2 regions of the Streptomyces sp. BK022 genome follow, and region 2 is predicted to be linked to the other one. Evidence: riboswitches for the same ligand, from Rfam matches in the RefSeq annotation. Region 2 holds a riboswitch; the other holds the start of a gene.

Evidence for each region. A riboswitch is a leader RNA that binds a small molecule or an ion and turns the genes downstream of it on or off. The one in region 2 is predicted to bind cobalamin.
Region 1: another riboswitch for cobalamin. It lies ahead of EV284_RS31370 (cobalamin biosynthesis protein); the one in region 2 lies ahead of EV284_RS04925 (CbtB-domain containing protein).

The regions. Positions count from the first base shown of each region.
Region 1 is NZ_SHKU01000009.1:48,151-63,648, reverse strand. Features, by position in the region: gene EV284_RS31385 (putative cobaltochelatase) at 1-691, opposite strand, end outside; gene cobN (cobaltochelatase subunit CobN) at 688-4,338, opposite strand; gene EV284_RS31375 (cobyric acid synthase) at 4,335-5,843, opposite strand; gene EV284_RS31370 (cobalamin biosynthesis protein) at 5,840-6,781, opposite strand; cobalamin riboswitch at 6,879-7,011, opposite strand; gene EV284_RS31365 (hypothetical protein) at 7,141-7,362, opposite strand; gene EV284_RS31360 (inorganic phosphate transporter) at 7,390-8,640, opposite strand; gene EV284_RS31355 (lysozyme) at 8,782-9,549, opposite strand; gene EV284_RS31350 (class II aldolase/adducin family protein) at 9,720-10,385, shown strand; gene EV284_RS31345 (alpha/beta hydrolase) at 10,436-11,557, shown strand; gene EV284_RS31340 (hypothetical protein) at 11,666-13,069, shown strand; gene EV284_RS31335 (VOC family protein) at 13,098-13,508, opposite strand; gene EV284_RS31330 (neutral zinc metallopeptidase) at 13,581-14,471, opposite strand; gene abc-f (ribosomal protection-like ABC-F family protein) at 14,716-15,498, shown strand, end outside.
Region 2 is NZ_SHKU01000001.1:1,077,562-1,093,059, reverse strand. Features, by position in the region: gene EV284_RS04975 (lantibiotic dehydratase) at 1-109, shown strand, start outside; gene EV284_RS04970 (lantibiotic dehydratase C-terminal domain-containing protein) at 106-1,224, shown strand; gene EV284_RS04965 (ABC transporter ATP-binding protein) at 2,526-3,482, shown strand; gene EV284_RS04960 (ABC transporter permease) at 3,479-4,231, shown strand; gene EV284_RS04955 (TOMM precursor leader peptide-binding protein) at 4,228-6,165, shown strand; gene EV284_RS04950 (thiazolylpeptide-type bacteriocin) at 6,276-6,449, opposite strand; gene EV284_RS04945 (amidohydrolase) at 6,635-7,963, shown strand; partial or broken gene EV284_RS04940 (5-methyltetrahydropteroyltriglutamate--homocysteine S-methyltransferase) at 8,078-8,356, shown strand; gene EV284_RS04935 (histidine phosphatase family protein) at 8,433-9,002, shown strand; gene EV284_RS04930 (CbtA family protein) at 9,052-9,807, opposite strand; gene EV284_RS04925 (CbtB-domain containing protein) at 9,829-10,050, opposite strand; cobalamin riboswitch at 10,089-10,221, opposite strand; gene EV284_RS04920 (DUF4232 domain-containing protein) at 10,298-10,990, opposite strand; gene EV284_RS04915 (hypothetical protein) at 11,109-11,495, opposite strand; gene EV284_RS04910 (BTAD domain-containing putative transcriptional regulator) at 11,521-14,283, opposite strand; gene EV284_RS04905 (helix-turn-helix domain-containing protein) at 14,392-15,348, shown strand; gene gap (type I glyceraldehyde-3-phosphate dehydrogenase) at 15,443-15,498, shown strand, end outside.

The sequences.
Region 1 (15,498 bases), on a different contig from region 2:
AGCGCGCCGCGAAGGCGGTCGGATCGTCGTCGTACGCCAGCCTGCGCCGCACGACCTCCACCCGCTGATCCGGCTCCCGCGAGGCGGCCACCTCGACGGTCAGCCCGAACCGGTCGAGCAACTGCGGCCGCAGTTCCCCCTCTTCGGGGTTCATCGTCCCGACGAGCAGGAACCGCGCGGCATGCCGTACGGAGACACCCTCGCGCTCGACGTAGGAGGCCCCCATCGCGGCCGCGTCCAGCAGCACGTCCACCAAGTGGTCGTGCAACAGGTTCACTTCGTCGACGTAGAGGATGCCCCGGTTGGCGGCGGCGAGCAGTCCGGGCTCGAAGGCCTTGACCCCCTCCGCGAGTGCCCGCTCGATGTCCAGGGCCCCGACCAGCCGGTCCTCCGACGCCCCCACCGGCAGCTCGACCATCCGCGCGTCCCGCGCCCCGGCCACCGCCCCGGTGTGCGGCCCGTCCGGGCAGGTCGGGTCGGGGGAGGCCGGATCACAGGAGAACCGGCACCCGGCGACCACCTCGACCTGGGGCAGCAGCGCCGCGAGGGCGCGTACGGCGGTGCTCTTGGCGGTGCCCTTCTCGCCCCGCACGAGCACCCCGCCGATGTTCGGCGCGACGGCGTTGAGCAGCAGGGCCAGTTGCAGATCCTGCTGCCCGACCACCGCGGTGAACGGGAATCGCGTGCTCACTCGTCTCCCTCCAGATCTCCCTCAAGTTCGAGGTAGGTCGCGCGGAGCCGGTCCAGGGTCTCCTGGTCCGGCTCGGCCCACATCCCTCGATCCGCCGCTTCCAGCAGTCGCTCCGTCACGCCCCGCAGGGCCCACGGATTCGAGCGCTTCATGAAGTCCCGGTTCTCCGGCGCGAATACGTACTCGCCGGCGAGCTTCTCGTACATCCAGTCGTCGACCACGCCCGCCGTGGCGTCGTACCCGAAGAGGTAGTCCACGGTCGCCGCCATCTCGAAGGCGCCCTTGTATCCGTGCCTGCGCATCGCGGCCATCCAGCGCGGGTTGACCACGCGGGCGCGGAAGACGCGGTGGGTCTCCTCGCCGAGGGTGCGGGTCCTGACCTGGTCGGGGACGGCCGAGTCGCCCACGTACGCCTCGGGGCTGCTGCCGGTCAGGTGGCGGACCATGGCGACCATGCCGCCGTGGTACTGGAAGTAGTCGTCGGCGTCCGCGATGTCATGCTCTCTGGTGTCGACGTTCTTCGCCGCCACCGCGATCCGCCGGAAGGCCGTCTCCATGTCCCCCCGCGCCGCTCGCCCGTCAAGACCGCGGCCGTAGGCGTAGCCGCCCCAGACCGCGTACACCTCGGCGAGGTCGGCGTCGGAGCGCCAGTTGCGGGCGTCGATCAGGGGCAGCAGGCCCGCGCCGTACGCGCCCGGCTTGGAGCCGAAGACGCGGGCGGTGGCGCGGCGGCGGTCACCGTGCTCGGCGGTGTCCTCCTCCACATGGGCCCGGACGTAGTTGGACTCGCCCGGCTCCTCCAGCCCGGCCACCGCGCGCACCGCGTCGTCGATCAGCCCGACCACGTGCGGGAACGCGTCCCGGAAGAAGCCGGAGATGCGGACGGTGACGTCGATGCGCGGGCGCCCCAGCTCGGCGAGCGGCACGATCTCGAAGCCGGTGACCCGGCGCGAGGCGTCGTCCCACACCGGGCGGCAGCCCAGCAGCGCGAGGATCTCCGCGATGTCGTCGCCCTGGGTCCGCATGGCGGAGGTGCCCCACACGGTGAGCCCCACGGACTTGGGGTACTCCCCGGTGTCGGCCAGGTACCGCTGCACCAGCGAGTCCGCGAGCGACTGCCCGACCTCCCAGCTGAGCCGCGACGGGATCGCCTTGGGGTCGACGGAGTAGAAGTTGCGGCCGGTCGGCAGCACGTTGACCAGACCCCGCGTGGGCGACCCGGAGGGCCCCGCCGGGACGTAACCGCCGTCCAGCGCGCGCAGGATGTGCCCGATCTCGTCGGTGGTCCGGGCGAGCCGGGGCACGACCTCCGTACAGGCGAACTCCAGCACGGCCGTGGCGTCGGCCACTTCGAAGCCCAGCACCTCGTCCAGCACCGCCGGTACGGCCGCCCGGTCCCAGTCCCGCGCCTCCAGGCCCTCGGCGATGCCGCGGCACAGCTTCTCCAGCAGGTCGACCGCGTCGGCCCCGGTGCGGGCCGGCCCCTCGGCCAGGTCGGTCAGCTCCACCGGCACCTTCACCGGGGCGCCCGGTTCGGCCAGCAGCTCCTTCTCCACCAGCCCGAAGTGCCGCGCCAGCGCGGCCCGCAGTCCCGGCAGGGCATCGGCCTGGCCGCCCCACACCTGGGAGGCGCGCAGCACGGCGAGGACGAGGTTGACGCGGGGCTCGCCCTCCGGGCCGCCGCCCAGGATGTGCAGTCCGTCGCGGATCTGCACGTCCTTGATCTCGCAGAGGTAGCCGTCGATGTGCATGACGAAGGAGTCGAAGTCGTCGTCCTCCGGCTGCTCGTCCACGCGCAGGTCGTGGTGCAGCTCGGCGGCCTTGACCAGCGTCCAGATCTGGGCGCGCACGGCCGGCGCCTTGGCCGGGTCCAGGTCGGAGACGAGCGCGTACTCGTCCAGCAGCTGCTCCAGCTTGGCGAGGTCGCCGTAGGTGTCGGCGCGGGCCATCGGCGGCACCAGGTGGTCGACCACCGTGGCGTGCCCGCGCCGCTTGGCCTGGGTGCCCTCGCCGGGGTCGTTGACGATGAACGGGTAGATCAGCGGGAGTTCACCGAGCACGGCGTCCGGGGCGCAGCCGCGCGAGAGGCCGAGGCCCTTGCCCGGCAGCCACTCCATGGTGCCGTGCTTGCCCATGTGCACGACCGCGTCGGCGCCGAAACTGTTCTCCAGCCAGCGGTAGGCGGCCAGGTAGTGGTGCGAGGGCGGCATGTCGGGGTCGTGGTAGATGGCGATGGGGTTCTCGCCGAAGCCGCGCGGCGGCTGGATCATCACGACGACGTTCCCGAACCGCAGGGAGGCGAGCACGATGTCGTCGCCGTCCACGTACAGGCTGCCCGGCGGCTCGCCCCACGCCTCCAGCATGGCGGCGCGCAGCTCGGGGTCCAGGGTGTCGAACCAGGCCCGGTAGTCCGCGAGCGGCACCCGCGCCGGTGCGGCGGCGAGCTGCTCCTCGGTCAGCCACTCCACGTCGTGACCGCCGGCCGCGATCAGCCGGTGGATCAACTCGTCGCCCTCGGTCGGGTGTTCGCTCACCCCGTACCCGGCGTCGCGCAGCGCGTCCAGCACCCGGACCGCCGACGCGGGGGTGTCGAGGCCGACGGCGTTACCGACGCGGGAGTGCTTGGTGGGATAGGCGGTGAAGACCAGCGCGATCCGCTTCTCGGCGTTCGGCTTGTGCCGGAGTGCCGCGTGCCGCACGGCGATCCCGGCGACCCGGGCCGCCCGCTCGGGGTCGGCGACGTAGACCGGGACCTCGTCGGGTCCGGGTTCCTTGAAGGAGAAGGGCACGGTGATCAGGCGGCCGTCGAACTCCGGGATGGCGACCTGCATCGCGGCGTCCATGGGGGATAGAGCCGCGTCGGAGGCGTCCCAGGCGGCCCGCGTGGAGGTGAGGCACAGCCCTTGCAGCACCGGCACGTCCAAGTCGGCGAGGGCGCCGATGTCCCACGCCTCCTCGTCACCGCCCGCCGAGGCGGCCGAGGCGTGCGCCCCTCCGGCCGCGAGCACGGTGGCGACCAGGGCGTCGGTCCGGCCCAGCAGCTCGTACAGCCCGGCGTCCGCGTCGCGCAGCGAACCGCAGTACACCGGCAGGGCGTTGGCGCCGCGTTCCTCGATGGCCGCGCACAGGGTGTCCACGAAGGCGGTGTTGCCGCTGAGTTCGTGGGCCCGGTAGAAGAGCACGCCCACCGTGGGTCGGCCGGGCCGCTGCTCGTAGGTGCCGTGGACTCCGAACTCCGGCATCCGGTGCGGCTCCTCGAAGCCCTCGCCGGTCAGCAGGACGGTGTCGGAGAGGAACCGGGACAGCTCCAGCAGGTTGGCCGGGCCGCCCTCGACCAGATAGCGCAGCGCCTCAGCGACGACCCCGGCCGGGGCGGTGGACTCGGCCATCAGCTCGGCGTCCGGCACGCTCTCGCCGCCGAGCAGCACCGTCGGCACCCCCGACGCCTTCAGCGCGGCGAGCCCCTCCTCCCAGGCCCGCTTGCCGCCCAGCAGCCGGACGACCGCGAGATCAGCGCCGTCGAGCAGGGCGGGCAGGTCGGCCGCCGCGTCGACGCGGGACGGGTTGCCGATGCGGTAGTCGGCGCCGCTGGCGCGGGCGGCCAGCAGGTCCGTGTCGGCGGTGGACAGCAGCAACACTGTGCTCATGCGGGCGCTCCCGGTGGAATGAAGGGCAGTCCTGCGGGCGCGCCCGACTCGATGAGCCGCCAGAGCGCGTCCGTGTCCGCGTGGTGTTCGATCAGGTCGCCGAGCAGGTCGAGCTGTTCCTCGCGCAGCGCGGCGAAAGACGTGTCGGGGGCCGGGACGAAGCGGCGCCCGGAGGCGGTGGCGACCTCGCGCAGGAAGGCGCGCCGGAAGCCGTCCGACTCCAGCGAGCCGTGCCAGTGGGTGCCCCAGACCTGGCCGGTGCGGCAGCCGTCCAGGAAGGGCGTCCCGCCCAGCACCTCGGCGACGCCGTGGTGGATCTCGTACCCCTCGACGGGTTCGCCGAGAGCCTCCCCTACGGGCCGGGCGAGCGTCTTCTCGGGATGGAACCGCACCCGTACCGGGAGGAGTCCGAGGCCCGGCACGCTTCCGGCGCGGGACTCGACGTCGTCCTCGATGTGCTCGCCGAGCACCTGGAAGCCGCCGCAGATCCCGAGCACGGGGCGCCCCTCGGCGGCCCGGCGCGCCAGCGCGTCGGCGAGACCCCGCTCGCGCAGCCATCGCAGCGCCCGTACGGTCCCGCGCGTGCCCGGCACCACCACGAGGTCGGCGTCGGCCAGTTCCTCGGGCCGGTCCACGAAGCGGACCACCACGCCGGGTTCGGCGGCGAGGGCGTCCACGTCGGTGAAGTTGGACATCAGCGGGACGGCGCACACGGCGACCCGCAGCACGTCCTCGCCGTGCGGCGGAGCGACGGCCGACTCCCGCACGGTCCCGCGCAGGGACACCCGGAGCCCGTCCTCCTCGTCGATGCCGAGGCCGTGCCGGAACGGCAGCACCCCGTAGGTGTGCCGCCCGGTGAGGTCGCGCAGCATGTCCAGGCCCGGTTCCAGCAGCGTCACATCGCCCCGGAACTTGTTCACCAGGAACCCGGCGACCAGCGCCTGGTCCTCGGGGGAGAGCAGGGCGACCGTGCCGAAGAAGGAGGCGAACACCCCGCCCCGGTCGATGTCGCCGACCACGAGGACGGGCAGCCCCGCGCCCCGCGCGACGCCCATGTTGACGATGTCGGTGCGCCGCAGATTGATCTCGGCGGGCGAACCCGCGCCCTCACAGATCACCGCGTCATACGTGCCCCGCAACTCCTCGAGGCACTCCAGCACCGTTCCCAGCAAAGCCTGTTGGCGCCCACCGTGATAGCCGCGCGCACTCAGCTCACCCACCGGCCTCCCCAGCAGCACCACCTGGCTGCTGCGCTCGCCGCCGGGCTTGAGCAGCACGGGGTTCATCAGCGCGGTCGGCTCGACCCGGCACGCCTGCGCCTGCATGGCCTGCGCCCGCCCGATCTCCGCGCCCTCCCGGGTCACGAAGGAGTTGAGGGACATGTTCTGCCCCTTGAACGGCGCCACCTTGACGCCCTGCCGGACCAGCCACCGGCAGATCCCGGCCGTCACCACGCTCTTGCCCGCGTCGGACGTCGTCCCCGCGACCAGCAGACCACCGCTCACCTGCTCCGTCCCCTTCCGATGAGGCGCCCGGCGACGGTGACGCCGAGCGCGAGCAGACCGACCCGTCGGGAGAGCCGTACGGCCCGCCCGATGTCGGCGACCTCGACCGGCCGCCCGGTGCCGTTGAGCACGGGCCGGTGCTCGATGCGGCCGCCGTAGGAGAGGGTGCCGCCCAGCCGGACGCCGAGCGCGCCGGCGAACGAGGCTTCCACCGGGCCCGCGTTGGGGCTCGGATGCCGGTGCGCGTCCGCCCGCCAGGCCCGTACCGCCCCGCGCGGGTCGTCCCCGGCGAGCGCGGCGAGTACGGCGGTGAGCCGGGCGCCGGGCCAGCCGGCCGCGTCGTCCAGCCGGGCGGAGGCCCAGCCGAAGCGGCGCAGCCGGGGCGACTTGTGCCCGACCATCGCGTCCAGCGTGTTCACGGCCCGGAAGCCCAGCAGCCCCGGCACCCCGGCCACCGCGCCCCACACCAGGGCGCCCACCACGGCGTCGGAGGTGTTCTCCGCGACCGACTCCACGACGGCGCGCGCGATCGCGTCGGCGTCCAGCGCCTCGGGGTCCCGGCCGCACAGGTGCGGCAGCCGGGCGCGCGCGGCCGCGAGGTCGCCGCGCTCCAGGGCGCGGCCGACGGCGGACGCTTCGCGGGCGAGCGACGTACCGCCCACGACGGCCCAGGTGGCGGCGGCGGTCAGCGCGGCGGAGGCGGCGGGGTGAGGACGTACGGCGCGTGCGGCCAGCGCACCGAGCGCGGTGGCCCCGCCGGCGCACACCAGGGTGTGCAGCGCGCCCCAGCCGCGGTGGTCGTGCCACAGCACGCGCTCCACACGCCCGGCGGCCCGCCCGAAGGCGGCGACGGGGTGCATGCGCTGGGGATCGCCCAGGAGGAGATCACCGAGGAGGCCGGCGGCGGCACCGTACGCGTACGAGCGATCGGCGCCCATCGGCTAGCTCGCCGTGGGCGTGCCGGTGTTCCTGGTGCGGGTTCTCGGGCGGCGGCCGGGCATCACGGTAGTCCTCACTCAGGGTGTCCACGCCCTGGTTCGACGAGACCGGCGACGAGAGTTCCTGGCTCCCGGGGACTTCTCCCCGGTGACAGTGGCGGGACCGCGCCGGATTCGCACCGGCTTCCTCTGCTGTCGCCGTACATGGCCCGCGAAGTCCACCACGTGCCCGGAAGGGTCGTCAACCTGCCTGTGACCTGCGGGAGAAGAGTGTGTGGAGCCCCACACCGGCACCGGTGGGAACAGCGGAAGGCCCCCGCGCGGCACATGCCGGGCGGGGGCCTTCCGAGTGACGGGCCCTAGGCGACGATCAGGTAGAAGCCGTACGCCACCGCCGCCGCGCAGGCGGCGAAGCAGGCGTAGGCGCCGGTCACCGCGAGCGGGGCCGAGCCGCCGGTGGCCGCCGCGCGCTCGCGGCGGGCCAGCCCGCTCACGCCGAGGGTGAACAGGCCCACCAGGGCCACCGTGGCCACGAGGCTGACGCCGAAGACGGAGCCGAGGGCCGCCCAGTCGATCTTCATGGGGATGTTCCTCCAGTTGCCGGGGGGTCAGACCCGGGCGGACGGCGCGGTGGTGGCGGGGGCGGACTCGGCGGGGGCGGCCGGGATGGTGGCCGTGAGGTCCTCCGCGACGATGCCCACGGGGGGCGGGGTGACCATGGCCATCGCGGTGGTCACCACACCGGCCGGCTCGGTGTACTCCTCGGCGGTGACGTGGGTGTGGTCGATGACCTCGCGGCGGGAGATCTTCCAGATGGCGAAGCTGGAGCCGATCAGGAAGAGCGCCACCAGCCCGGTGCCCCAGTCGCCCAGGCCGGTCACGGCCTCGGCGCCCGCGCCGACCAGCGCGGCGGCCGGCAGGGTCAGCGCCCAGGCCACGAACATCCGGGTCGCGGTGGACCAGCGGACCACTCCGCCCTTGCGGCCGAGGCCCGCGCCCATCACCGAGCCGGAGACGACGTGGGTGGTGGAGAGCGAGAAGCCGAGGTGCGAGGAGGCCAGGATCGCGGTCGCGGCGCTGGTCTGCGCGGCGAAGCCCTGACGGGGCTCCAGGTCGGTCAGCCCCTTGCCCATGGTGCGGATGATCCGCCAGCCGCCGATGTAGGTGCCGAGCGCGATGGCCAGGCCGGCGGAGAGGATCACCCAGGTGGGAGGGTTGGAACCGGGGGAGAGGGCACCGCCCGCGATCAGCGCGAGGGTGATGATGCCCATGGTCTTCTGCGCGTCGTTGGTGCCGTGCGCCAGCGAGACCAGGCCGGCCGAGGCGATCTGGCCGGCGCGGTAGCCCTTGCGGGTCGCCGGGGTGTCGCCGTCCCGGCCGATGCCGTAGGAGAGGCGGGTGGCGACCATCGTGGCGAGACCCGCCACGATCGGCGCGGCCACCGCCGGGAGCAGGACCTTGGTCACCAGCACCTCGCCGTGGACGGCGCCGAAGCCCGCCGAGGCGACGGTGGCACCGACCAGGCCGCCCATCAGGGCGTGCGAGGAGCTGGAGGGCAGGCCCACCAGCCAGGTCAGCAGGTTCCAGAGGATCGCGCCGGTCAGGGCCGCGAAGATGACCTCGGGACGGATGCCGGTCTCGTCGACGAGACCCTTGGAGATCGTGTTGGCGACCTCCACCGAGAGGAAAGCGCCCACCAGGTTGAGCGCGGCGGACATGGCCACCGCGACCTTGGGCTTGAGAGCGCCGGTCGAGATGGTGGTGGCCATCGCGTTGGCGGTGTCGTGGAAACCGTTCGTGAAATCGAACGCGAGTGCGGTTATCACCACTATCGCGAGGATCAGCGAGAAGCTTTCCATTTACCCAGGCAATCGTTCGAAGTCGTTGGCAGCATGAACGTAGGCAACCTGGGTGAACGGAAGGTGAACTGGGCCGGACGCCTCGGTGCCGGAAGCGGGGGTCCGGATTCCGGGGGCCTGCGGGGGCCTTGCGGGGCCTGTTCAGCGCCCGCGCGCGAAGGCCCGCAGCCGGGTGGTGGAGCCGCCGAAGAGATCCTGGTCACCCGGCAGTCTTCCCTTGGTGCCGTGCTGCCAGAAGGTCCAGTACCGCCAGCCGCCGGGCAGCCTGCCGGGGCCGGAGGAGTCGTGGCTCGCGATCCACAGCGCGTGGTCGGCGGCGAAGGCGCGGCTGTTCCCGGTGCACGCGGTCCACCAGTGGGTGGTGGTGTAGATGACCGGGCGGCGGCCGGTCTCCCGGCGCACCTCGTCGCTGAAGGACCTGATCCAGCGCACCATCCGCGTCCGGCTCAGCCCGTAGCACTTGTGGTGCTTGTCGTACGGGTTGTACTCGATGTCCAGCGCGGGCGGCAGCGTCATCCCGTCCGCCCGCCAGTCGCCGCCGTTCCGGACGAAGTACGCGGCCTGCGCGGCGCCGGAGGAGCGGTTCGGCAGGGCGAAGTGGTAGGCGCCCCGGATCAGGCCGGCCCGGCGGGCGCCCTTGTACTGGCCGGTGAAATAGGGGTTGCGGTAGGTCGTGGCCTCGGTCGCCTTGACGTACGCGAACCGGGCGCCCTCGGCGCGGGCCGTGTGCCAGTCGACGCTCCGCTGGTGCGAGGAGACGTCGTGGCCCTTGGGCTGGGTCCGGCGCAGGTCGGACCCGGTGGCCACGGGGGCATGGGCGGCGGTGAGGGCCCCGGTGAGGGTGAGGGCCGTCAGGGCCGCCGCGAGGACGCCCGCGCGGCGACGGGTTGATGAGCGGTCACGGGCCATGCGGTCCCCCGGCGAGACGTGGTCCAGCGGGCAAGAGGGATCAGTGAAAGCCGGGAGGTCGTCAGAAGTGTGACTATTTCGTGCGTTTCCAGCCGGTTTCGCCCGTTCGGCGGCGCGTGGAAGAGGTCGAAGCGGGCACGCGGGCGACCGCCTCCTGGCAGGATCGCGGCATGGCGGAACAGCGGCGGGACGCGGACGGCGACGAGGCGCGGGCCTGGGACGAGCTGGTGGCCACCGCCCGGCGGACCGTGGCCGACGGGCTGGTCGTCGGCACCTCCGGGAACGTCTCCGTACGGGTGGGCGACACCGTGCTGGTCACCCCCTCCGGTGTGCCCTACGACCGGCTCACCCCGGCCGACGTCACCGGCGTCGACCTCACCGGCCGCCAGGTGCTCGGGTCACTGGTGCCGACCAGCGAACTCCCCATGCACCTCGCGGTGTACCGCACCACCGGCGCCCGCGCGATCGTCCACACCCACGCCGTGCACGCCACCGCCGTCTCCACCCTGGTCACCGAGCTGCCCGCCGTCCACTACCTGACCGGCGCCCTCGGCGGCCCCGTACGGGTCGCCCCCTACGCCCCCTACGGCACCCCCGAACTCGCCGCCCACGTGCTCCGGGCCCTCGAGGACCGCTCCGGCTGCCTGCTGCGCAACCACGGCACGCTCACCCACGGGGAGACCCTGGACCGCGCCTACGACCGCACCGCCCAGCTGGAGTGGATGTGCCGTGTCTGGCTCGCGGCGTCCTCCGTGCCGGGGCTGAGCCCGTCGCTGCTCACGGAGGCGGAGCTGGCGGAGGCGGGGGAGCGGCTGCGGGGGTACGGGCAGCGCTGAGCGCGGGGACTCCACTGGCCGGGACGCGCCCGTCCCGTGACACTGGACGCGTGCGCAAAGTCCACGTAGTCGCCGCCGCGATCGGTGCCGTGCTGGCCGCGGGCGCCGCGTCCGTGGCCGTCGGAAGGCTGGCCAGCGGCGCCGCGCTGAAGCTGCCGCCCGGCCGCCCGCTGCCCACCGAACCCCGGCTCACCGTGCACGGCCTTCAGGGCGGCCGGATCACCCTCACCCGCGACCTCGCCTCCCGGCGCCCCGGCGTCTACGGCCTCGCGGGCAACGGCTCGCACGCGGTCGTCGGGGAGGTGCTGGAGGGGGCGGAGCCGAGCCCGGACACCGTCGTACGCCGTCTCGAACGCCTCACCCACGGCGCCTTCGCCCCCGGCGACCCCGCCTGGCTCACCCCCAACGCGTATGTGGGCGACCCCGGGTCCGCCCTCGGTCTCGAGTACGCCGACATCGACATCCCCGGCGAACTCGGCCCGCTCCCCGCCTGGTTCGTGCCCGGTCCCCGGGACACCTGGGTCATCGCCGTGCACGGTCTCGGCACCACCCGCGAGCAGACCCTCAACGTCATGGGGATGCTGCACGCGCTCGGACTGCCCGTACTGGCCCTCGCCTACCGGGGTGACATCGGCGCCCCGCGCTCCCCGGACGGCCTGAGCCACCTCGGCGAGACCGAGTGGCGGGACGTGGACGCGGCGATCCGGTACGCGGTCCGCTACGGCGCCCGCCGGGTCGTCCTCCTCGGCTGGTCCACCGGCGCCACCATGGCACTGCACGCCGCCGAACGCTCCTCGGTACGGGACCGGATCGCCGGGCTGATCCTCGACTCGCCCGTCCTCGGCTGGGAGACCACCCTGCGCGCCTTGGCCCGCGCCCGCCACGTCCCCGGCCCCCTGCTGCCCCTCGCGGTACGCGCCGCCCAGGGCCGGGCCGGCATGCGCACGGCCCGCCACGCCGTGGGCGTCGAACCCCTCAAGGTCCCCACCCTGATCATCCACGGCCCCGACGACCAGATCGCCCCCTGGGCCGACTCCCGCCGCCTGGCCGCCCGCCAGCCCGGCCTCATATCCCTCCACCCCGTCCCCAAGGCCCCGCACGCCGCCATGTGGAACACGGACCCCACCCCGTACGAGGACCTCCTGCGCCGCTTCCTGACCCCGCTGCTGTAGCGGCTCGGCCCCGCGGGCCCCCGCCGGAGCCCCCGGTTCTGGCCCTCTCCGTAGCCGCGTGTGACTTCCCGTTTGGGTTTTCGGACCGTCAACCGGAAGACTGCACCCGTGACGTCCCGTATCCCGCGCGACTCCAGGCTTCGACTCGTCCGACCGCGACCCCTGGCCGCCGCCCCCAGAGCTGTGAACCAGCGGCGCACGCGCCGCACCGTGCCCCGGCCGCCCGAGGGGACGCCGGCCCCCGCCGAACTGGCGAGACTCGCCCGGACCGTCCTCGCCGGGGCGGTCCGGGTGGCCCGGTGGGCCGACCTCGCCCTGGGGCCCGGCAGCGACGCCGCCACCGCCGACGGCAAGGCCACCCTCTCCGACGCGACCGCCGAGCGCGCCGCCGCCGACCTCGGCCTCACCCCCGCGCAGATCCGCGCCGACTGGGACACCGCCCGCCTCTCCGGCCTGGTCGAGGTGCACGGCGACAGCGCCCGCCCCGGCTGGCGCCTGCGCGCCTGGGACCGGGACGACAGCGCCGTCCTGCGCGGCTGGGTCGCCCTCTTCGACGCCTGGTCGCTGGCCTGCCCCGAGCCGCACGGCCACGAGCCGGCCACGGTCGCCGAGGTCGTCTCGGCCATGCCCCAGGTCCTCTCCTTCCTCCAGCTCTCCGCGGGACCCGTCCCGGTGGAGCAGTTGCTCGACCTGCTCCAGCAGCGGGTCACCGAACTGCGCACCGAACGCTGCGAGGTCACCTACGCCCCCGGTGCCGTCGAGGCCCCCGTCCTCACCGCACCCGCGCCGGACGTCCCCCTCGCCCCCCTCCTGGACTGGGCCGTGGAGGCGCTGGCAGCGGTCGGCGCGCTCACCCACGGCGGCGGCCACGCCACCCTCACCCCCCTGGGAAGCTGGGCGGTCTGGGTCAAGCTGGAGCAGATCTGCGTCGCCGCGCAGAGCCCCGCCGGGAACATCGAGCAGTCCGCCGAGGACATGCTGCGCGGCTGCGCCCAGCTCCGTCCCAACGCCGCCCGCGCCGAGTACCGCGCCTGGCTCGCCGCCCGCACGGTCGGCGGAGCCGTCGGCCAGCTCCTGGAGGCCGCCCGGGGCGACGACGCCCTGCTGCGCGGCCTCGCCTTCGAGGCGCTCCGCGTGGTCGGCGCCCCCGCCGAGCACGAGGTGCGCGCCGTCGTGGCGGAACCCGCGCTGCGCCCCTACGCCCTGCTGTGGCTCGCCGAGTACGACGGCGTCGACCCGGAGGACGCCCACGAGGTCCTCACCCGCGAGGAGGCCACCTGGCTGTGGGTCGACACCGCGGCCGCCGTCGCCGACCACGGTGAGACCGACATGCTCGTCAGGCACCTGGAGGCGGCGGTCCAGCCCACCGTCCCCGCCCTGCTGGAGGAGGTCCGGGCCGTGGGACACCCCCGCACCGTGCAGGTCCTGGTCGCGCTCGCCGCCGCCCACCCCGACCCCGCCCTCGCCAAGGCCGTGCGCCGGGCCGCCTTCCAGGTGCACACCGGAGGCTGAGCGGCCCCCGCCGGAACGCCCCCGCCGCTCAGGAAGGCAGCGCGGGGGCGTACGTGCCGAAGCTCCAGAGGTTGCCCTCGGCGTCCCGCGCCAGGTAGTCCCGCGCGCCGTAGTCCTGGTCCGTCGGGGGCATCAGGATCTCCACCCCGTGCTCCACCGCGCGCCGGTGATGGGCGTCCACGTCGTCCACCACCACGTACACCCCCGCCGGGCCTCCGCCGCCCATCGCCTCGGCGAAGACACCGCCGCGTCCCTTGGACCCCAGCATCACCGCGCCGTTCCCCTGGGTCAGCTCGGCGTGCAGGACCGTACCGTCCTCCGACTCGTACACCGCCAGCTCGGTGAAGCCCAGCGCCTGCGTGAGCTGCGCGATCGCCGCCCGCGCGTCCGCGTACAGCAGCGTCGGGTACACGCTGGGGCGCCCGCCGGTGTCCGCCATGCCGATCACTCCCTCGTGCACGGTTCCGTCCCGCTTCGTCCCCTTCAGTCTCGCAGCCGGTAAGGCAACGCCTCAGCCGAACGTGTCGCACCGGTCCGGATCGCCCGTCCGGTAGCCCTGGTCGAACCACTGCTGCCGCTGCAGCGAGGACCCGTGCGTCCAGGTCTCGGGCGTGACCTTCCCCTGGAACTCCTGCTGGATGCGGTCGTCGCCCACGGCCGCCGCCGCGTTCAGGCCGTCCTTGATGTCCGCCGGGGTCAGCCTGGTGATCAGCGGCTTGCCCGTCGAGGCGTCCGGCGCCGTCGTCGCGTGGTGCGCCCACACCCCGGCATAGCAGTCCGCCTGCAGCTCGACCCGGACCGAGCTGCTGTTCTCGCCCGTCGTCCCGTCCTGGGTCCGGCCCAGCGTGCCCGTCAGGTCCTGCACATGGTGGCCGTACTCGTGCGCGATCACGTACGCCTGGGCGAACGGGCCCCCGCTCGCCCCGAACTTCGTGCGCAGCTCGTCGAAGAAGCCCAGGTCCAGGTAGACCCGCTGGTCACCCGGGCAGTAGAACGGCCCCACGGCCGCCGTCGCCGCCCCGCAGGCGGTACGGATCTGCCCGCTGAAGAGATACGTCTCCGCCGGGGCGTACCGCTTGCCCTGCTGCCGGAACTCGCCCGCCCAGTAGTCCTGCACGCTGTTGACGACCGCGACCACCCGGCAGTCCTCGCGGCTGTTCGCGTCCCGGCCGGTACGGCAGGACTGCTGGACCTCGCTCACCGAGGAGGGCTGGGACGAGGTCTCGTCACCGCCCGAGGAGAGCCCGAGCTGGTCCGGGCCGACGCCCAGGAACAGCGCCAGCAGCAGCCCCACCAGCCCGACGACACCCCCGCCGATCGTCGCCCGGCCGCCCGGCAGCCGGCTCCCGCGCACGTCCCGCACCTCGGAGGTGTCCAGATTCGCGTCGTCGTCGAACTGCACAGCCCGTCACCTTCTGTCGGCTTCCATCGGCTTTCGCGAGCTTCCGGCCGCCCCGTCGCACCGTGGCTCGCAGCTCACGCGGCATCTGTACCCCGGAAGCCCGCACACCTGCCACCCGGGGCAGGAAAAGGCCTTGCCCGCCCCCGTTAGACTGGGCCCATGGCCATTCTCCTCGCGCATTAGACGGCGGGAACGCCCTCGACAGCCGCCCATCCGTCAACCACGTACGCCCAGGAGTATGTCCGTGATCTCCGCCTCCGGTATCGAGCTGCGCGCCGGTGCGCGCGTCCTCATCGAGAACGCCACCTTCCGCGTCGCCAAGGGTGACCGCATCGGCCTCGTCGGCCGCAACGGCGCGGGCAAGACCACCCTCACCAAGTGCCTGGCCGGTGACGGCATCCCGGCCGCCGGCACCATCACCCGCTCCGGCGAGGTCGGCTACCTCCCGCAGGACCCCCGCACCGGCGACCTCGACGTCCTCGGCCGCGACCGCATCCTCTCCGCCCGCGGCCTCGACGTGCTCATCCGCAAGATGCGGGAGAACGAGCAGCGCATCGCCAACGGCTCCGGCGCCACCCGCGAGAAGGCCCTGCGCCAGTACGAGCGCCAGGAGACCGAGTTCCTCACCAAGGGCGGGTACTCCGCCGAGGCCGAGGCCGCCACCATCGCCGCCGCGCTCAACCTGCCCGACCGCGCGCTCGGCCAGCCGCTGCACACCCTCTCCGGTGGTCAGCGCCGCCGTATCGAGCTGGCCCGCATCCTGTTCTCGGACGCCGACACCCTGCTGCTCGACGAGCCGACCAACCACCTCGACGCCGACTCGATCGTCTGGCTGCGGGACTACCTCAAGACCTACCGCGGCGGCTTCATCGTGATCTCCCACGACGTCGACCTGGTCGAGACGGTGGTCAACAAGGTGTTCTACCTGGACGCCAACCGCTCCCAGATCGATGTCTACAACATGGGCTGGAAGCTCTACCAGCAGCAGCGCGAGGCCGACGAGAAGCGCCGCAGGCGCGAGCGGCAG
Region 2 (15,498 bases):
CGAGGACGAGCTGCACGTCACCTCACCGCGCGGACGGCACGTGGCCGAACTCGCCGTCGAACTGCTGCCCGTAGCGGCCGCCCGGACCGAAGAGGACGCCACCCGATGACGACCGCTCCCACCGAAGCCTCGGCACTGCCCGGCCGGGCGCCCGGCGAGTGGCTGGCCGTGCACGTCTTCTACGCGGCCAGCCCCCGCCCGCTGCTCGTCCAGTGCGTCCGCCCGCTGGTCGACGCCCTCACCGAGGAGGGCCTGCTCGCCGGGTACTTCTTCATCAACTACTGGCTGGAGGGCCCGCACCTGCGCCTGCGCCTGAAACCGGTCCGCGCCGCCGACGCCCCCGTGGTCCGGGAGCGGGCGCACGCCGCGCTGGAGACGTTCCTGCGCGAGCGGCCCGCGCTGTACGAGGTGAAGGACGGCTTCTTCGCCGACCTCTACGAGACCCTGTTCGCCCTGGAGTTCGGCGAGGAGGAGCGCGCCGGGTACCTGGGCCCGGACGGCCGGATGGTGCTGCGCCCCAACAACTCCTTCGAGGACCGCCCGTACGAGCCGGAGTACGGCAAGTACGGCGGTCCGGCCGGGACCGAGCTGGCGGAGTGGCACTTCCAGCACTCCAGCGACCTGGTCATCGAGGCCGCCCGCTCGATGAACCTCCACCTGCGCACCGTACTGCTCGGGCTGTCGGCCCAGTTGATGACGGTGATGGCCGGCACCTTCCTGCGGGACGACGAGGCCCTGCTGTCCTTCCTGGACCGCTACCACACCTTCTGGAACCGGGCGTTCTCCACCACCAACTACACCGCCGACGACGGCTACGACCGCGCCTACTCCGCCATGGGCACGAGCCTGCCGGGCCGGTTCCGGGACATCCGGGCGGCGGTCGCGGCGGGCGGGACCGGGCGGCTCCCGGCGTTCCTGCGCGGCTGGGCCGGGCACTGCGCCGAGCTGCGCGACCGGGCGACCGCGCTGACCCGGGACGGCGAGCTGGTCTTCCGCTCCTGGGACGGCACCCGCGACCTGCGCCCCACCGACCCGGCCCAGTCGCTGCCGATGCTGCTCTCGCCGTACCTGCACATGACCAACAACCGGCTCAGCACGACCGTGCGCGACGAGGCGTTCCTGTCGTACGTGCTCGCCCGCGCCCTCAGGGACGGCGGCGCGCGGGGCGCCGGGGCCGGCGCGGGTGACTCGCTCGCGGGCTGGCGCCCCGGGGGTGAGGGGTGACCACCGGGACGTTCCTCGCCAGTCGCCCCCGGATGCGCCCCGACCTGGTCGAGGGGCCCCGGCTGGTGCGCGGGACGGCCCGCATCCATCTGCTGAAGGACCCGCGTACGGGGCGGCGGCTGGAGCTGGGGCCGAAGGAGCACTTCCTGATCACCCGGCTGGACGGCTCCCGCACCCTGGAGGAGATCGGCGGGGAGTACGCGGGCGCGTTCGGTGCCCGGCTCGGGGAGGCGCAGTGGGGGCAGTTGCTCCGGCTGCTGCACGGCCGGGGCCTGCTGGAGGGCTCCCCCGCCCCGGCCGCGGCACCGCCGGCCGGGCCCGAGCGGCCGCCGAACGGCATTCTGGCCGGGCGGACCCGGATGGTGGCCGACGCGCCCGCGCTGATGGACCGGCTGCACCGGCTCACCGCGCCGGCGCGCCGGCCGGCCGTCCTCGCGGTGCTGACGGCACTGGCGACCGGTGTGCTCGTCGCCGTCGTGGTGCGGGCCGGGACGCTGTGGCGGCAGACGGAGGAGACGGCGCGCCAGCCGGTGCTGCTGTTCGCGATCGGCTGTGTGCTCTGGTGCGGACTGGCCCTGCACGAACTGGCGCACGGGCTGTTCGCGCGGGCCTGGGGCGGGCGGGTCACGGAGATCGGGCTGCGCTGGATCTGCTTCGCCAGCTATCTGTACTGCGAGGTGGAGGACGTCCAGTTCCTCGGCGGCCGGCGCCGGAAGGTGGCCACGGCGTGCGCGGGCGTCTTCGCCAACCTCCTGTTCCTGGTGCCGTTCTACGCGGTGTGGGCGCTGCTCCCGGCCGGCGCCGAGGCCCGGCCCGCGTTGGGCGCGCTGCTGCTGCTCGGCACCGTCCTCGGCGTGGCCAACCTCCTCCCGCTGCCTCCGCTGGACGGCTACAAGGCGCTCGGCCACGCGCTCGGCGTCACCGGCCTGTCCGAGGGCGCCCGTACCTTCACCGGCCTCGCGGTGCGGGCGCTGTTCCGGCGCGGTCCCGGCCTCGCCGCGTACCCGGCGCGCCTGCGGCTGCTGTACGGCGGGTTCGCGCTGCTGACGGCGGTGCAGAGCGCGGCGCTGCTGGTGCTGTGCGGGGCGGCGCTGCGAGCGATGCTGCCCGACGGCGCGGCGGTGCTCGCCTGGTCGCTGCCGCCCGCGCTGCTCGCCGCCGTCCTGCTGCTGTGGGTGCTGGGCGGCCTCGGCCGGCGCCTGCGGGACCGTCGTACCACCGGGGCGGTCCCGGCCGCCTCCCCCACGTCCGAACCGGGGCGGCACGTCGCCTCCGCGGTAGCACAGTTGAGGAAAGGCGAGATGAGCGCACCCGAGAGCAGGACGGAGGCCGCCCCGCGCGGCACCACCACCGAGACCGTCGTCGCCCTGGACGGCGTCAGCAAGCGCTACGGGGAGGTGACGGCGCTGGACGGCGTCTCCCTGGAGGTGCGCCACGGTGAGTTCTTCGGCATCCTCGGGCCGAACGGCGCGGGGAAGACCACCCTGGTGGAGATCGTGGAGGGCATGCGGGAGGCCGACTCCGGCACCGTCACCGTCTTCGGGCAGAGTCCCTGGCCGCGCGACATCGCGCTGCTGGCCCGGATCGGCGTGCAGACCCAGGCGTCTGCGTTCTTCGCCCGGCTGACGGCCGCCGAGCACCTGCGCACGGTGGCCGCGCTGTACGGCATGGCGCCGGAGGCCGCGAGGACCGCGCTGGAGCGGGTCGGCCTGACCGAGAAGGCGGACGCCCGGATCGACCATCTCTCCGGCGGCCAGCGGCAGCGGCTCGCGGTGGCCACCGCGCTGCTCAACGAGCCGGAGCTGATCTTCCTGGACGAGCCGACGGCCGCCCTCGACCCCGAGGCTCGCCGCGAACTGTGGGAGCTGCTGCGGTCGTTGCGCTCGGAGGGGCGGACGATCATCTGCACCACCCACTACCTGGACGAGGCCGAGGCGCTGTGCGACCGGGTGGCGATCATCGCCGGAGGCCGGGTCGTCGCGCTGGACTCGCCCCGCAGCCTGATCCGCGCCCTGGCCGCGCCGACCCGCCTGCTGGTGCCCGCCGACAAGGTGTCCCCCAAGGCGGCGCTCGCACTGGCGGGCGTGGACCGGGCCACCGTGCGGGGCGCCGACCTGGTCATCGAGACGGCGGTACCCAACCGGGTGCTCCCCGCACTCGGCGACCTGGTGGACATCGACGCGGTGTCGGTGCGCACCCCCACCCTCGAAGACGCCTACCTCTCACTGACCGGCACCGGATCGGAGCACCACCGTTGAGCGCCTACGCCGCACTGACCAGGGCCACCTATGTCGCGAGCGTGCGCGACAAGACCACCCTCTTCTTCACCTTCGCCTTCCCGCTCGCCTTCCTGGTGCTGTTCGGCCTGATCTTCCAGGGCGACAAGGTCGACGGCGGACTGGCCTCCATCAACTACATCGCGCCGGGCGTGCTGTCCTGGGGCGTGGGCAACGCGGCCGTGTTCTCGGTGGGGTTCGCGCTGATGCAGTGGCGCCGGGACGACCTGCTCCGGCTGATCTGGCGCACCCCGACCCCGCTGCGCACCCTGCTGGCCTCGCGCTGGACGGTGGCGATGGGCGTGGCGCTGACGCAGACCGTGCTCTTCACCGCCGTCGCGCTGCTGCCGTTCTTCGGGCTGAGGCTGATGGGCCCCTGGTGGGCGGCGCTGCCGCTGCTGGTGCTGGGGGTGACCGCGTTCCTCGCCATGGGGCTGGTGGTCGGCAGCCTGGCGGACACCCCGGAGGCGGTCGCGGCCATCGCCAACCTGGTGATGGTGCCGATGGCGTTCCTGTCCGGCTCGTTCTTCCCGGACGACCTGATGCCGAGCTGGCTGCGCACCGCCGCCAAGGTACTGCCGCTGCACTATCTCAACGACGGTCTCACCGACGCGATGGGCGGCCGGGGCGACCTGGGGGACATCGCGCTGGACTGCGCGGGCCTCGCCGTGTTCGCCCTGGTCTTCGGGGTCGTCGCCACCCGGATCTTCCGCTGGAGCAACCGGACATGACGACCACGACGACGCCACTGGAGGCCGCGCGGGCCGACCTCCACTCCCGGCTGGCGGCGCGTGCCACCGCCGCCGGGCTGCACACGCCCGCCGTCTCCCGGATCGGCGACACCAACGTGCTCGGCGAGGGCGGGAGCGGGCTCCCCGCCGAACCGGCCACCGTGCACCTGACCGCGCAGGCCGTGCTGCTCGGCCCCTGGGGCGGCACCCCGGCGGCCGGCCCGGCCTGCGGGACCTGTCTGGCGATGCGCCGCCAGCGGCTGCGCACCCGCACCGAGCGGGAGGCGCTGGAGACCGGTACGGGGACGACGGCGGCCGGGGCCTGGCCGGTACTGCCGGACCACACGGTGGACGCGGTGTGGTCGCTGCACCGGCTGATCGCCTCCGGCGCCGCCCGGCACACCGCCGAGGGCCCGGACGCCGAGCTGCCCCGGGTCACGGAGGTGGACCTGGAGACGCTCCGGGTACGGACGTTCCCGCTGCTGCCGGAGCCGACGTGCCCGCGCTGCCGTCCCTTCACCGAGGAGGCGGCCTCGCGCGCGGCCGCGGAGGCCACCCTGCCCGCCCCGGCCCCGCTGCCCAAGCCGCGCCCGGACTCGTACCGGCTGCGCCGGGCGTCGGACCACCCGCTGCCGGTGAAGGCGCTGGCCAACCCGGTGTGCGGGGTGCTCGGCGGCGGCACCTGGATCGACGTCACCTCCCCCACCACCGCGCCGGTCGCGGGCAGCGTCTTCATGCGGGGGTACGCCGGTCTCACCGACGTCACCTGGAGCGGCCAGGCCAACTCCTTCGCGGACAGCCGCGACCTGGCCTTCCTGGAGGGCCTGGAGCGGTACGCGGGCACCCACCGCCGGCACCGCGCGCCGGTGGTGACGGCGTCGCTGGAGGAACTGGGCGACCGCGCCCTCGATCCGCGCGCCTGCGGGCTGTACGGGCCGCGCACCTACGCCGAGGACCCCATGGTCGAGCCCTTCGACCCGGCCCGGCCGATCCCGTGGGTCACCGGCTGGTCGCTGCGGGACGGCCGCCCGGTGCTGGTCCCGGCCCGCCTCGTCTACTACAGCGCGGGCACGGCCGCCGACAACTTCGTCTTCGAGTGCTCCAACGGCTGCGCCACCGGCAGCAGTTGGGAGGAAGCGGTCTTCTTCGGCCTGCTCGAACTGATCGAGCGGGACGCCTTCCTGCTCGGCTGGTACGGCGATCTCCCGCTCCCCGAGATCGACCTGGACTCGGTGCGCTCGCCGGGCGTGCGGGCGATGGTGGCACGGGCCGCGCTCCAGGGCTACGACGTGCACGTCTTCGACAACCGGGTGGACCTCCCGGTGCCCGTCGTCACGGGGCTCGCGGTCCGCCGCGACGACGCGCCGGGTTCCCTGGCCTTCGCGGCGGGCGCCTCCTTCGACCCGGAGACGGCGGTGGAGTCCGCGGTCTCCGAGATCCTCACCTACATCCCGCACCTGCCCGGCCAGGTGGCCGAGCGGCCCACCGAACTCGCCGCCATGGCGGAGGACTTCGACCTGGTGAAGCGTCTTCCGGACCACGCGGCGCTGTTCGGACTGCCCGCGATGCGCGTCCACGCCACCGGCTATCTGAAGCCGCCCCGCACGGCTCCGCTGGACGAGCTGTTCGCCGGGTGGGAGGAGCGGCGGCCGCGCACCGGGGACCTCCGCGACGATCTGCTGCTGGTGCGGGACCTGTTGGGCGAGGCGGGCTGCGAGGTGATCGCCGTCGACCAGACCACGCCCGAGCAGCGCCGGATGGGGCTGCGCACGGTGGCCACGCTGGCTCCGGGGCTGCTGCCGATCGACTTCGGGTGGCTGCGGCAGCGGGCCCTGACCCTGCCGAGGCTGCGTACCGCGCCGTACCGGGCGGGCATGGTCCCGGCGCCGCTCGGGGAGGAGGAGTTGCGGCGGGTGCCGCATCCGTTCCCGTGAGCGGGGCAGGCGTTCCGCTCGTCGGCGCGCGGGCCGTGAAGGGGCCCGCGCACACCGGCGGTCCCCGGCGCGCCGAGGCGGACCGGGGACCGTGGGTGCGAACGCCTGCGTCAGGCGGTGCAGGAGGTGGTGCTGGTGGTGCTGGAGCAGGTGCTGGTGGAGGAACAGCTCGTGGACGAACCGAGCATGACCTCGCTGGCGTCCGAGTAGTCGGTGATCTCGAAGGTCTCCGACTCCAGGTCCAGGATCTCCTGGGCGAGGGAGGCGAGGGTGTTGTCAGCCATGGTGGCTCCTTCCGGGTCAGGTGAGCTGCGGCCGGCCGGGACCGCCCCGTCCGGTGGTGCGCTGAACCAGCCGGAGGAGCGCGCCCCCCGACATCTCCTTTCTACGCGCGTCCGGCACCAACTCCCTGACCGATGGCTGTCACTTCGCTGACACCCCCGTACGCCGAACCCTTGGAGCCCCCGCTGTGAGCAGCGACCAGTCCCGTCCGTCCGTGACCGCGGCCGGTGGTGCGCCGCCCGGTCTGGACGCCCTGCTGCCGTCCACCGCCGAGCTGTATCTCGACCTGCACCGGCACCCCGAGCTGTCCGGCGCCGAGGAGCGCACCGCCGCCCGGTTCGCGGACCGGCTCACGACCGACGGCTTCCGCGTGCTGCGCGGGGTCGGCGGCCACGGGGTCGCCGCCGAACTGCCCAACGGCGACGGCCCGGCCGTGCTGCTGCGTGCCGAGCTGGACGCGCTGCCGGTGGCCGAGGAGACCGGCGTGCCGTACGCCAGCACCGCGACCGCACCGGGCCCGGACGGGCGGCCGGTGCCGGTGATGCACGCCTGCGGGCACGACGCCCACCTGGCGTGCGCGGCGGCCGCGGCCCGCTGGCTCGCGGAGCACCGGGACCGCTGGCGTGGCACCCTGCTGGTCGTCGGGCAGCCCGCCGAGGAGACGCTGAGCGGTGCCCGCGCCATGCTGGAGGACGGTCTGTACGACCGGATCACCGCGCCGGACGTGGTCCTCGCCCAGCACACCGCAGCGTTCCCGGCCGGGATGGTGGCGCACGCCGACGGGCCGCTGATGGCGGGCAGCGTGACGCTGGAGGTGGTCTTCGAGGGCGACGGAGGGCACGCGGCCACCCCGCATCTGACGGCCGATCCGCTGCTGGCGGCGGCCGGGGCGGTGACCCGGTTCCCGGCCGTCGCCGCCCGCGAGACGGACCCGGCCGAACGGCTGCTGGTCACCGCGTCCTCGCTGCGCGCCGGGGACACCGGGCGCACCGGGAACGTCATAGCCACCCGCGCCGAGCTGCGGGTCACCGTCCGCGCCCTGTCGGAGGCGGCGCTGGTGCGGGGCGCGGCGGCGGTGGAGCGGGTGGTGCGCGCGGAGGCGGCCTCGGCCGCGACGGCGCCGCGGGTCACCGTGCGCGAGCTGGCCCGCTCCGGGGTCACCCGGCCCGACCCCGGTGTCACCGCGGCCGTACGCGCCGCCCACCAGGCGGCCTTCGGCGCCGCCCGCGTCACCGGCTGGCCCGCGTCGTCGGCGACGGAGGACTTCCCGCTGCTCACCGGCGCGGGCGGCCATCTGCACGGGCGCCCCGGCATCCGGGGCGCCTACTGGATGCTCGGCTCGGTCGGCCCCACCCAGTGGGCGGCCGCTCCCGGCGACGGGCCCGCCGAGAAGTTCCGCGGCCTCCCCCACAACCACTCCCCCCGCTACCTCCCCAGCGTCCGCCTCACCCTGGGCACCGGCACGGCGGCCCTGGTCACGGCCGCGCTGGCCCAGCTGGACCCGGCGGCCGCGTGACGGGCGTGGCCCGGATCACCCTCCGGATGCCGGACGGCACCGGCGGCGCGCGGTCACGGCCCGTAGGCTGAGCCCCGCAGCTGGTTCGCCCCGTCCGCCAGGCGGGGTGTCGGCCTGGAGGCCGCCCGCTCCCACATGCGGGTGGCCCGCGAACTGGCCGTGCACGGCTACCCCCGCGAGGGGGGTCCGGGCGTGTACGACATCCACTCCCCGGGCGTGCCGAGCGCGGAGGAGGCGGCCGAGCTGCTGCGGACGGGGCTGAAGGCGATCCCGGCCGAGCGACTGTGGGTGAACCCGGACTGTGGCCTGAAGACCCGCGCCTGGCCGGAGACGCGGGCGTCGCTGGGGAACCTGGTGGCGGCGGCCCGTACCGTGCGGGGTGAACTGCGTTAGTTCGAGCGACCGTTCGTCCCACCCTCCGGCCCGGCCGCGAGACGGGACGGACCCTTGTGATCAGGAGGTTTCCCGGGTGAGCAGTCGGCTGGTGCTCGTGTCGCCCGCCATCGGGCCCGCGCTGCGTGAGGCCCGGTTCTACGACGGTTCCTCGTCCGTCGACCAGGGGGGAGCCGCTCGGGCGCGGGCGGCGGCCAAGGCGTTGCCGGAGGCGGCGCGGGTGATGGTGTCGCCCGGTGCGCGGTGCCGGGACACGGCCGAGGCGCTGGGGCTGCGGGGCGCGGTGGCGGCGGAGCTCGCGCCGCTGGACGCCGGGCGGTGGCGCGGGCGCGCGCTGGCCGAGGTCGGCGCGGCGGAGGGGGAGGCGCTGGCCCGGTGGCTGAGAGACCCGGAGTATCCGGCACCGGGCGGCGAGTCGGTGCGCCAGGTGTGCGCACGGGTGGGGCGCTGGCTGGAGTCGGTGCCCGAGGGCCGCACGGTCGCCGTCGTGGAACCCGAGGTGGTGCGCGCGGCCGTGGTCCACGCGCTGGGGCTGCCCACCGGAGCCTTCTGGCGGCTGGACGTGGCACCGCTCACCGCGACGGAACTGTCCGGGCGGGCCGGACGCTGGAACCTGCGGCTGGGGCACGCGGTCGGGGGTGGGTGAGAGGGGCCCCGGAGATCTCCGGGGCCCCTTTCGGCGTCAGGTCACCGGCTCAGTGGGAGGCGGCGACCGCCTGGCCCGTGCCGCGTGCCGCCGCGGGGCGCGGATTCAGCAGCCGCTCGGCCAACTCGCCGAAGAGCAGACCGAATCCGGCCCAGAGCACCGTCTGGATGGCCAGCGCGGAGAGACGGAACCGCCACAGCAGGGTGGCCGGGAAGTGTTCCGGCACCTCGTTGACGACGGGCAGGAAGGCGTACGCCAGACCGGTCAGCAGGGCGAAGGCGGCCACCGCGACCAGGGTCGCGTACCAGTTGCCCAGGCGGGGGGCGAGGCGTTTGCCGAGCAGGGTGGCGCCGATCGCCAGGAGCACGCTGAGCAGCATCATCAGGAAGTACAGCGTGGTCCGCTTGCCGATGGTGTCCGGGTCGCCGACCGAGGGCGGGTTGGCCGGGTACTTCAGGAACGGCACGACGTACACGGCGAGCAGCGCGGTGCCGGAGAGCAGCAGGGCGCTCGCGCGGGGGCCGAAGCGGCCGACGCGGCCGAGCGCGAAGCAGTAGGCGAGCGCGGCGATGCCGCCGAAGGCGACCCCGTAGACGAGGACGCCGGTGGCCAGTCCGGCGGTGGACTGGAGCGAGCGGGAGACGACTTCGACCTCGTGCTCGTGGGCGTGGTGGCCCTCGAAGCTGATGGCGCTGTCCACGTTGGGCTCGCCGAGGAAGTACGCGGCGACGAGGGCGAGCACTCCGGCGCCGAGGCCGGCGAGCATGCCCCGCACGAGGAGGTTTCTCACGGTTGCGGAGTTCATGGGTGTGCGGCGTCCCTCGCGTCAGTGGCAGGGGAAGCCGAGCAGGTGACGGGCGTCGTGCACCCACTCGTGGACGTCCGTGCCGTTGAACACGGAGGTGGCGCCCTGCTCGGCGCCGACGAAGTACAGCAGGACCAGCATGAGGACGCCGAAGAAGACCGCCCAGGGCGCTATCTCCTTCAGCGGCAGGGTGGCGGGAGCGGCGGGGTTTCCGGCGGTCGGCTGAGCGACGGTCTGCGCCATGGCAGTACCTCCTCTGGGAGTTCGCGTCCCATCTCGGTGGTGCACAGGACGACGGCCACGGGTCTGACTCGCGCGGCCCCTCGCGGGACCACGCACACAGTGGCGCGACCGTGCCGGTTTCTCACCGGCTTCCGTTTCGCCGTCGTCGATATCGCCCCGACGGTACCGCGTGCGCCCTGCCTGGCCAAGACCGCGCCCCCACGGGTGATCTTCCTCTCCCGAGGGGGCGGTCTCACGGCGGTACGGGTCAGAAGTCGTCGGCCCCGTTGCGCAGTTCGGTCGTCCAGTACCCGGTGAGCGTCTTCGCGGGGTCGACGGCGAGGCCGCCGCCGGCCGAGGAGTCCACCGCGATGACGGCGGAGTCGCCCTCAAGCACCAACTGGAACGCGTTCACCACCTCGTTGTCCTCGTCCACCCCGCCGTCGGACAGCTTGACCAGGACGAACGCCGGGTCACCGGGGTTCAGCACGGTCGGGACGGCCGGCTTGCTCTTCGCCACGGACGGCACGTCCTGCTTGTGGCTCTCCAGGAACTGGATGTGCGGGAACCCGGCCATCTCGCAACGGTGGCCCGAGGTGTTCCGCGCGGTCAGGATGATGTGGGTGTAGGGCGGCCCGTCCTGACGCTCGGAGCTGACCTTGACGTCCTGGGCCCGGCAGAGGGGGGTGGCGGTGCCCTTCTTGGCCCCGGAGGACGTGGCGCCGGACTTGTGCGCGGTCCCCACGGCGGTGCCGGTGCCCGAGCCGGTGTCGCCGCCGGTGCCCGCACCGGCGGCGGGCGCGGAGGCAGCGGCGGAGGCGGAGGCGGAGACCGTGTCCCCGGCGACCGGCGCCGCTCCCTCGGCCTTGGTCCCCTCGCCGCTCTGGCAGGCGGTCAGGGACAGGGCGAGCGCGGCGGAAGCGGCGACGGAGAAGAGTGCCGTACGGCGCGAGGCGTTCATGATGATTTTCCCCCGAGAGGTGAAACGTCGACGACGGCCCTTCCGAACCGCCGGCCAGCCACTGACCTGCTGACACCCCTACTCTCACCGCCCCCGCTGCCGTCCCGCTGACGTCCGGCTAACGTCCTTCTGACGCCGGGCCGGGGCCGCCGCCGTCCAGCGGATCGACCCGCCCCAGCACCTCGGCCGGCGGCACCCCCTCCCGCAGGGCGACGATCCGCCGCACCCGCAGCTCCGCCCGCGTCCGGGGCCGGTACTTCGGCTCCTTCGCGCACCCACACCCCGACCGCCCGTCGAAGCGCAGCCCCTCCCCCAGCACCGCGGCGACCACCGACCACCCCGCGACATCCCGCCGACGCGGCGGAGCGAAGTCCCGCCCGGCACACACGAGCGGCCGGGCGCAGTTCGGGCACGCGTGCTCCCGATCCGCGTGCCGCTTGAAGCTGACCCGGCACGGGAGGCACGCGTAGTGGAGCTTGTAGGGGGTCACGGCGTAGCGGCACATGGGGCCACCGTAGCGACAGCCAGTCCTACCGGTCCTCCCCCGCCAGCCTCCGTACCGCCTCCTCGTGGCGCTTGCGGTGGTCCGCGCGGCCGCTCACCCGGAGCAGGGCCTCCAGGGCGCGTACCGCGCCTTCGTCGTAGCCCGTGGACTCCGCCTCGTCGGCGGCGCGTTCCAGGAGGTGGAGGGCCTCGGTCTTGTTGCCGAGGGCCAGATGCGCCTCGCCGGAGACGGTGTGGAGGAGGGAGGTGCGGGCGGCTTCCTCGTGTTCGGGGCCGAGGTCCAGGGCCGTTCGGGCGACGTGGAGGGCGCGGTCCGGGTCGCCCGAGGAGAGGTGGGTGCGGGAGAGGTGGAGCAGGGCGAGCATCTCCGTGTGGGGGTTGCCCTCCTCGCGGGCCAGGGTGGCGGCTCGGGCGCAGTTGGCCAGGGCCGCGTTGAGGTCGCCCTGGGCGGACTGGACCACGGCCAGGTTGACGAGGGCGGTGGCCTCGCCCAGGCGGTCGGCGGTCCGACGGGCCAGGGCGGGTGAGGGTTCGAGGAGGGTGAGGGCGTCCACGAGGCGGCCCTCCTCGCTCAGGACCCAGCCGAGCAGGGTGCGGACCCGGGACTCGGCGTACGGGTCGTCCACGGCCTGGGCGCACTCCAGGGCCGTGTACAGCAGCGGCACCCAGTTGTCCCGCGAGCGCCAGACCACCTGGGGCCACTGCAGGAGGATGATCCGCCAGGCACGGTCGTCCAGCCCGGCGGCCCGCGCGGCGGTCACCGCCCGTGCCAGGTCCTCCCGCTCGGCGGCCAGCCAGTCCATGGCCTCCGCGCGATCGGCGAAGTCCCGTACGGCAGAGGGGCGCCGGAAGTCCTCGGGCAGTGCGAAACAGGGCTCGCCGCCCGGCTGGGCCGTCTCCGCGGCGGCGAGGGCGGTGGCGATGTAGTGGTCCAGGGCGCCCGTGAGCGCCGTGGGCCCGGTCGCGGGGTCGAGGTCGCGGGCGTAGAGACGTACGAGGTCGTGCAGCTCCCAGCGGCCCGGCGCGGTCTCGGTGACGAGGTGGGCGGCGCCCAGGCGTTCGAGGGCGCGGGCGGCGGCCGGCGGGTCGGTGCCGGCGAGGGCGGCCGCGGTGTAGGGGTCGAAGTGGGTACCGGGGTGGTGGCCGAGCCGGCCGAAGTGGTGCGCGGCCTCGCCGGGAAGGTGCTGCACGGTCAGGCGGAGGGCGGCCGGGACCCCGGTGTCGTCCACGGCGAGGTGGGCCAGCCGGCCGCGCTCGTCCGCCAGTTCGTCCGCGAGGTGGGCGAGGCTCCACTGCGGGCGGCCCGCGAGCCGGGCCGCCGTGACCCTGAGGGCCAGCGGGAGCCCTCCGCAGAGTTCGGCGAGTCTGCGCGCGGCCACCGGCTCCCCGAGCACCCGTTCCTCCCCGAGGACGCCCGCGAGCAGTGCCGTACCGTCCTGCGCGTCCAGCGTGCCGACGGGGACGGGCCGGGCCGCGTCGGAGGCGATGAGCCCCTCCAGGCGGTGGCGGCTGGTGACGACGGTGACGCAGTCGGCGCCGCCGGGCAGCAGGGTGCGGACGGTGGCGGAGTCACGCGCGTTGTCGAGGACGACCAGCAGCCGCAGCCGGTCGGTGAGGGTGCGGAACAGCGCGGCGGCGGCCGGGGCCGATTCCGGTATCCGGCGCGGCGGCACCCCGAGGGCGAGCAGGAACTCGCGCAGCACCTCGGTCACCGAGGGCTCGCCGGTGTCGCTGAAGCCGTGCAGGTCGGCGAAGAGCCGCCCGTCGGGGAAGGCGTCGGCGTTGCGGTGCGCCCACCACAGCGCGAGGGCGGTCTTGCCGACGCCGGCGGGCCCGGTCACCAGGCACACCGGCGCCTCCCCGGCGGCGGCCCGGCCGAGCGCGGCGAGTTCCGCGCCCCGGCCGTGGAAGCCGCGGGGCGCGCGGGGCAGCAGGTCGGCGTGCGCCTCGGCGGGCACGAGAGCGGGGCGGGGCGGTACGGGCGGCCGGACGGGGTCGGCCTCGGGCTTGGGCGTGGGCTTGGGACGCGCGGCCAGCAGCTCGGGTACGGGGTCGCCGCGCAGGATCAGCCCGTAGGCGTCGGCGAGTTCGCGGCCGGGGTCGATGCCGAGTTCGTCCGCGAGAAGCCTGCGGGTGCGGTGGAACCAGTCGAGCGCCTCCGACTGCCGACCCGCCTGGTACAGGGCGGTCATCAGCGCGGCGGACAGCGATTCGCGCAGCGGATGCGCGACGGCCTCGGTGCGCAGGACGGCGGCGGCCCGGTGATGCTCGCCCAGCCTGCCGTAGGCGAGCGCCAGTTGTTCCACGGCGGAGAGCCGGGACTCCTCCAGCGAGTGCGCGGCGGCCTGGAGCGGCGGTCCGGCGAAGGCGCCGCCGAGCGCGGGTCCGCGCCACAGCGCGAGGGCGTCGCCGAGCATGAGCACCGCGTCGGCGGGGTCGCGCTGTTCGCGGGCGAGGGTGAGCAGCTCCTCGAACCGCTGGGCGTCGAGCAGGGTTTCCGGCAGCCGCAGCGCGTACGCGTCCCCGGCGGTGAGGAGTTCGACGCCGTACGCCTCCGCGTCGCCCTCGGTGAGCAGGGCGCGCAGCCGGGACACATGGCCCTGGATGACTCCGCGCGCCTGGCTCGGCGGCTCGTCGTCCCACAGGCACGCCGTCAGCCGGCCCATCGGCACCGGGGTGTTGGCCGACAGCAGCAGCGCCGCGAGCAGGCTGCGGCGCTTGGCGGGGCCGAGCGGCAGCGGTCCCCGGCGGGTGTCGACGGAGACGGTGCCGAGCAGCCGGAACTCCACGGGGCATTCCTTCCGAGGCGGCCGGTACTGGAGAAAACAGCAGCATATCGGGGGGTTGCCCGGTGCCCTGCGGGGGATTCACGCCGACCTGTGCGTACCCTGCTGCCCGTGCCGTCCTCCCGTTTCCGCCGTGTCGCCGTCCTCGTCCTGGAGGGCGCCAAGCCGCTCGACGTGGGTATCCCGGCGCAGGTGTTCACGACCCGCGCGAGCATGCCCTACGAGGTGCGGGTGTGCGGGGCCGCGCCGGGTCTGGTGACGGGCGGCGACGGCCTGTCGTACCACGTGGCGCACGGCCTGGAGGCGCTGGAGTGGGCGGACGTGGTGTTCGTGCCGGGCTACCGGTTCCCGGACCGGGAGGAGCCGCCGGAGCCGGTGGTGGCGGCGCTGGTCGCGGCGCACGGACGGGGTGCTCGGCTGGCGGCGATCTCGACGGGGGCGTTCGCGCTGGCGGCCACCGGTCTGCTGGACGGCAGACGGGCCACCACGCACTGGCACTACGCGCGCGCCCTGGCGGCCAGGCATCCCCTGATCCGGGTGGACGAGAACGTGCTGTTCGTGGACGAGGGCAGCGTGCTCACGTCGGCCGGGGCGGCCTCCGGCATCGACCTGTGTCTGCACATGCTGCGCGGCGAGCTGGGAGTGGCCGCCTCCAACCACGCGGCCCGGCGGCTGGTCGCGGCCCCCTACCGCAGTGGAGGTCAGGCGCAGTACGTGCCGCGCAGTGTGCCGGAGCCGCTGGGCGAGCGGTTCGCCGCGACCCGGGAGTGGGCGCTGCACCGGCTCGGTGAGCCGCTGAGCCTCGAGGCGCTGGCCCGGCACGCCGCGGTGTCGCCGCGTACCTTCTCCCGGCGGTTCGCGGAGGACACCGGGTACACGCCGATGCAGTGGGTGACCCGGGCGCGGGTCGACCTGGCGCGCGAGCTGCTGGAACGGTCGGAGCACAGCGTGCAGAGAATCGCCCACGAGGTCGGGCTCGGCACCGGCACCAACCTCCGGCTGCACTTCCAGCGCGTGCTCGGGACCACGCCGAGCGAGTACCGGCAGACGTTCGCGCGGGGCGAGTGACCCTGGCGTGATCCTTGCGCACCATGGCGCTCCTGCCACTGCCGCGCCCGGCCCCCGTCCGCGAACCTGGGGGCGGACGGAAGGGACACCATTCATGACGCGCATCGCCATCAACGGATTCGGCCGCATCGGACGCAACGTGCTGCGGGC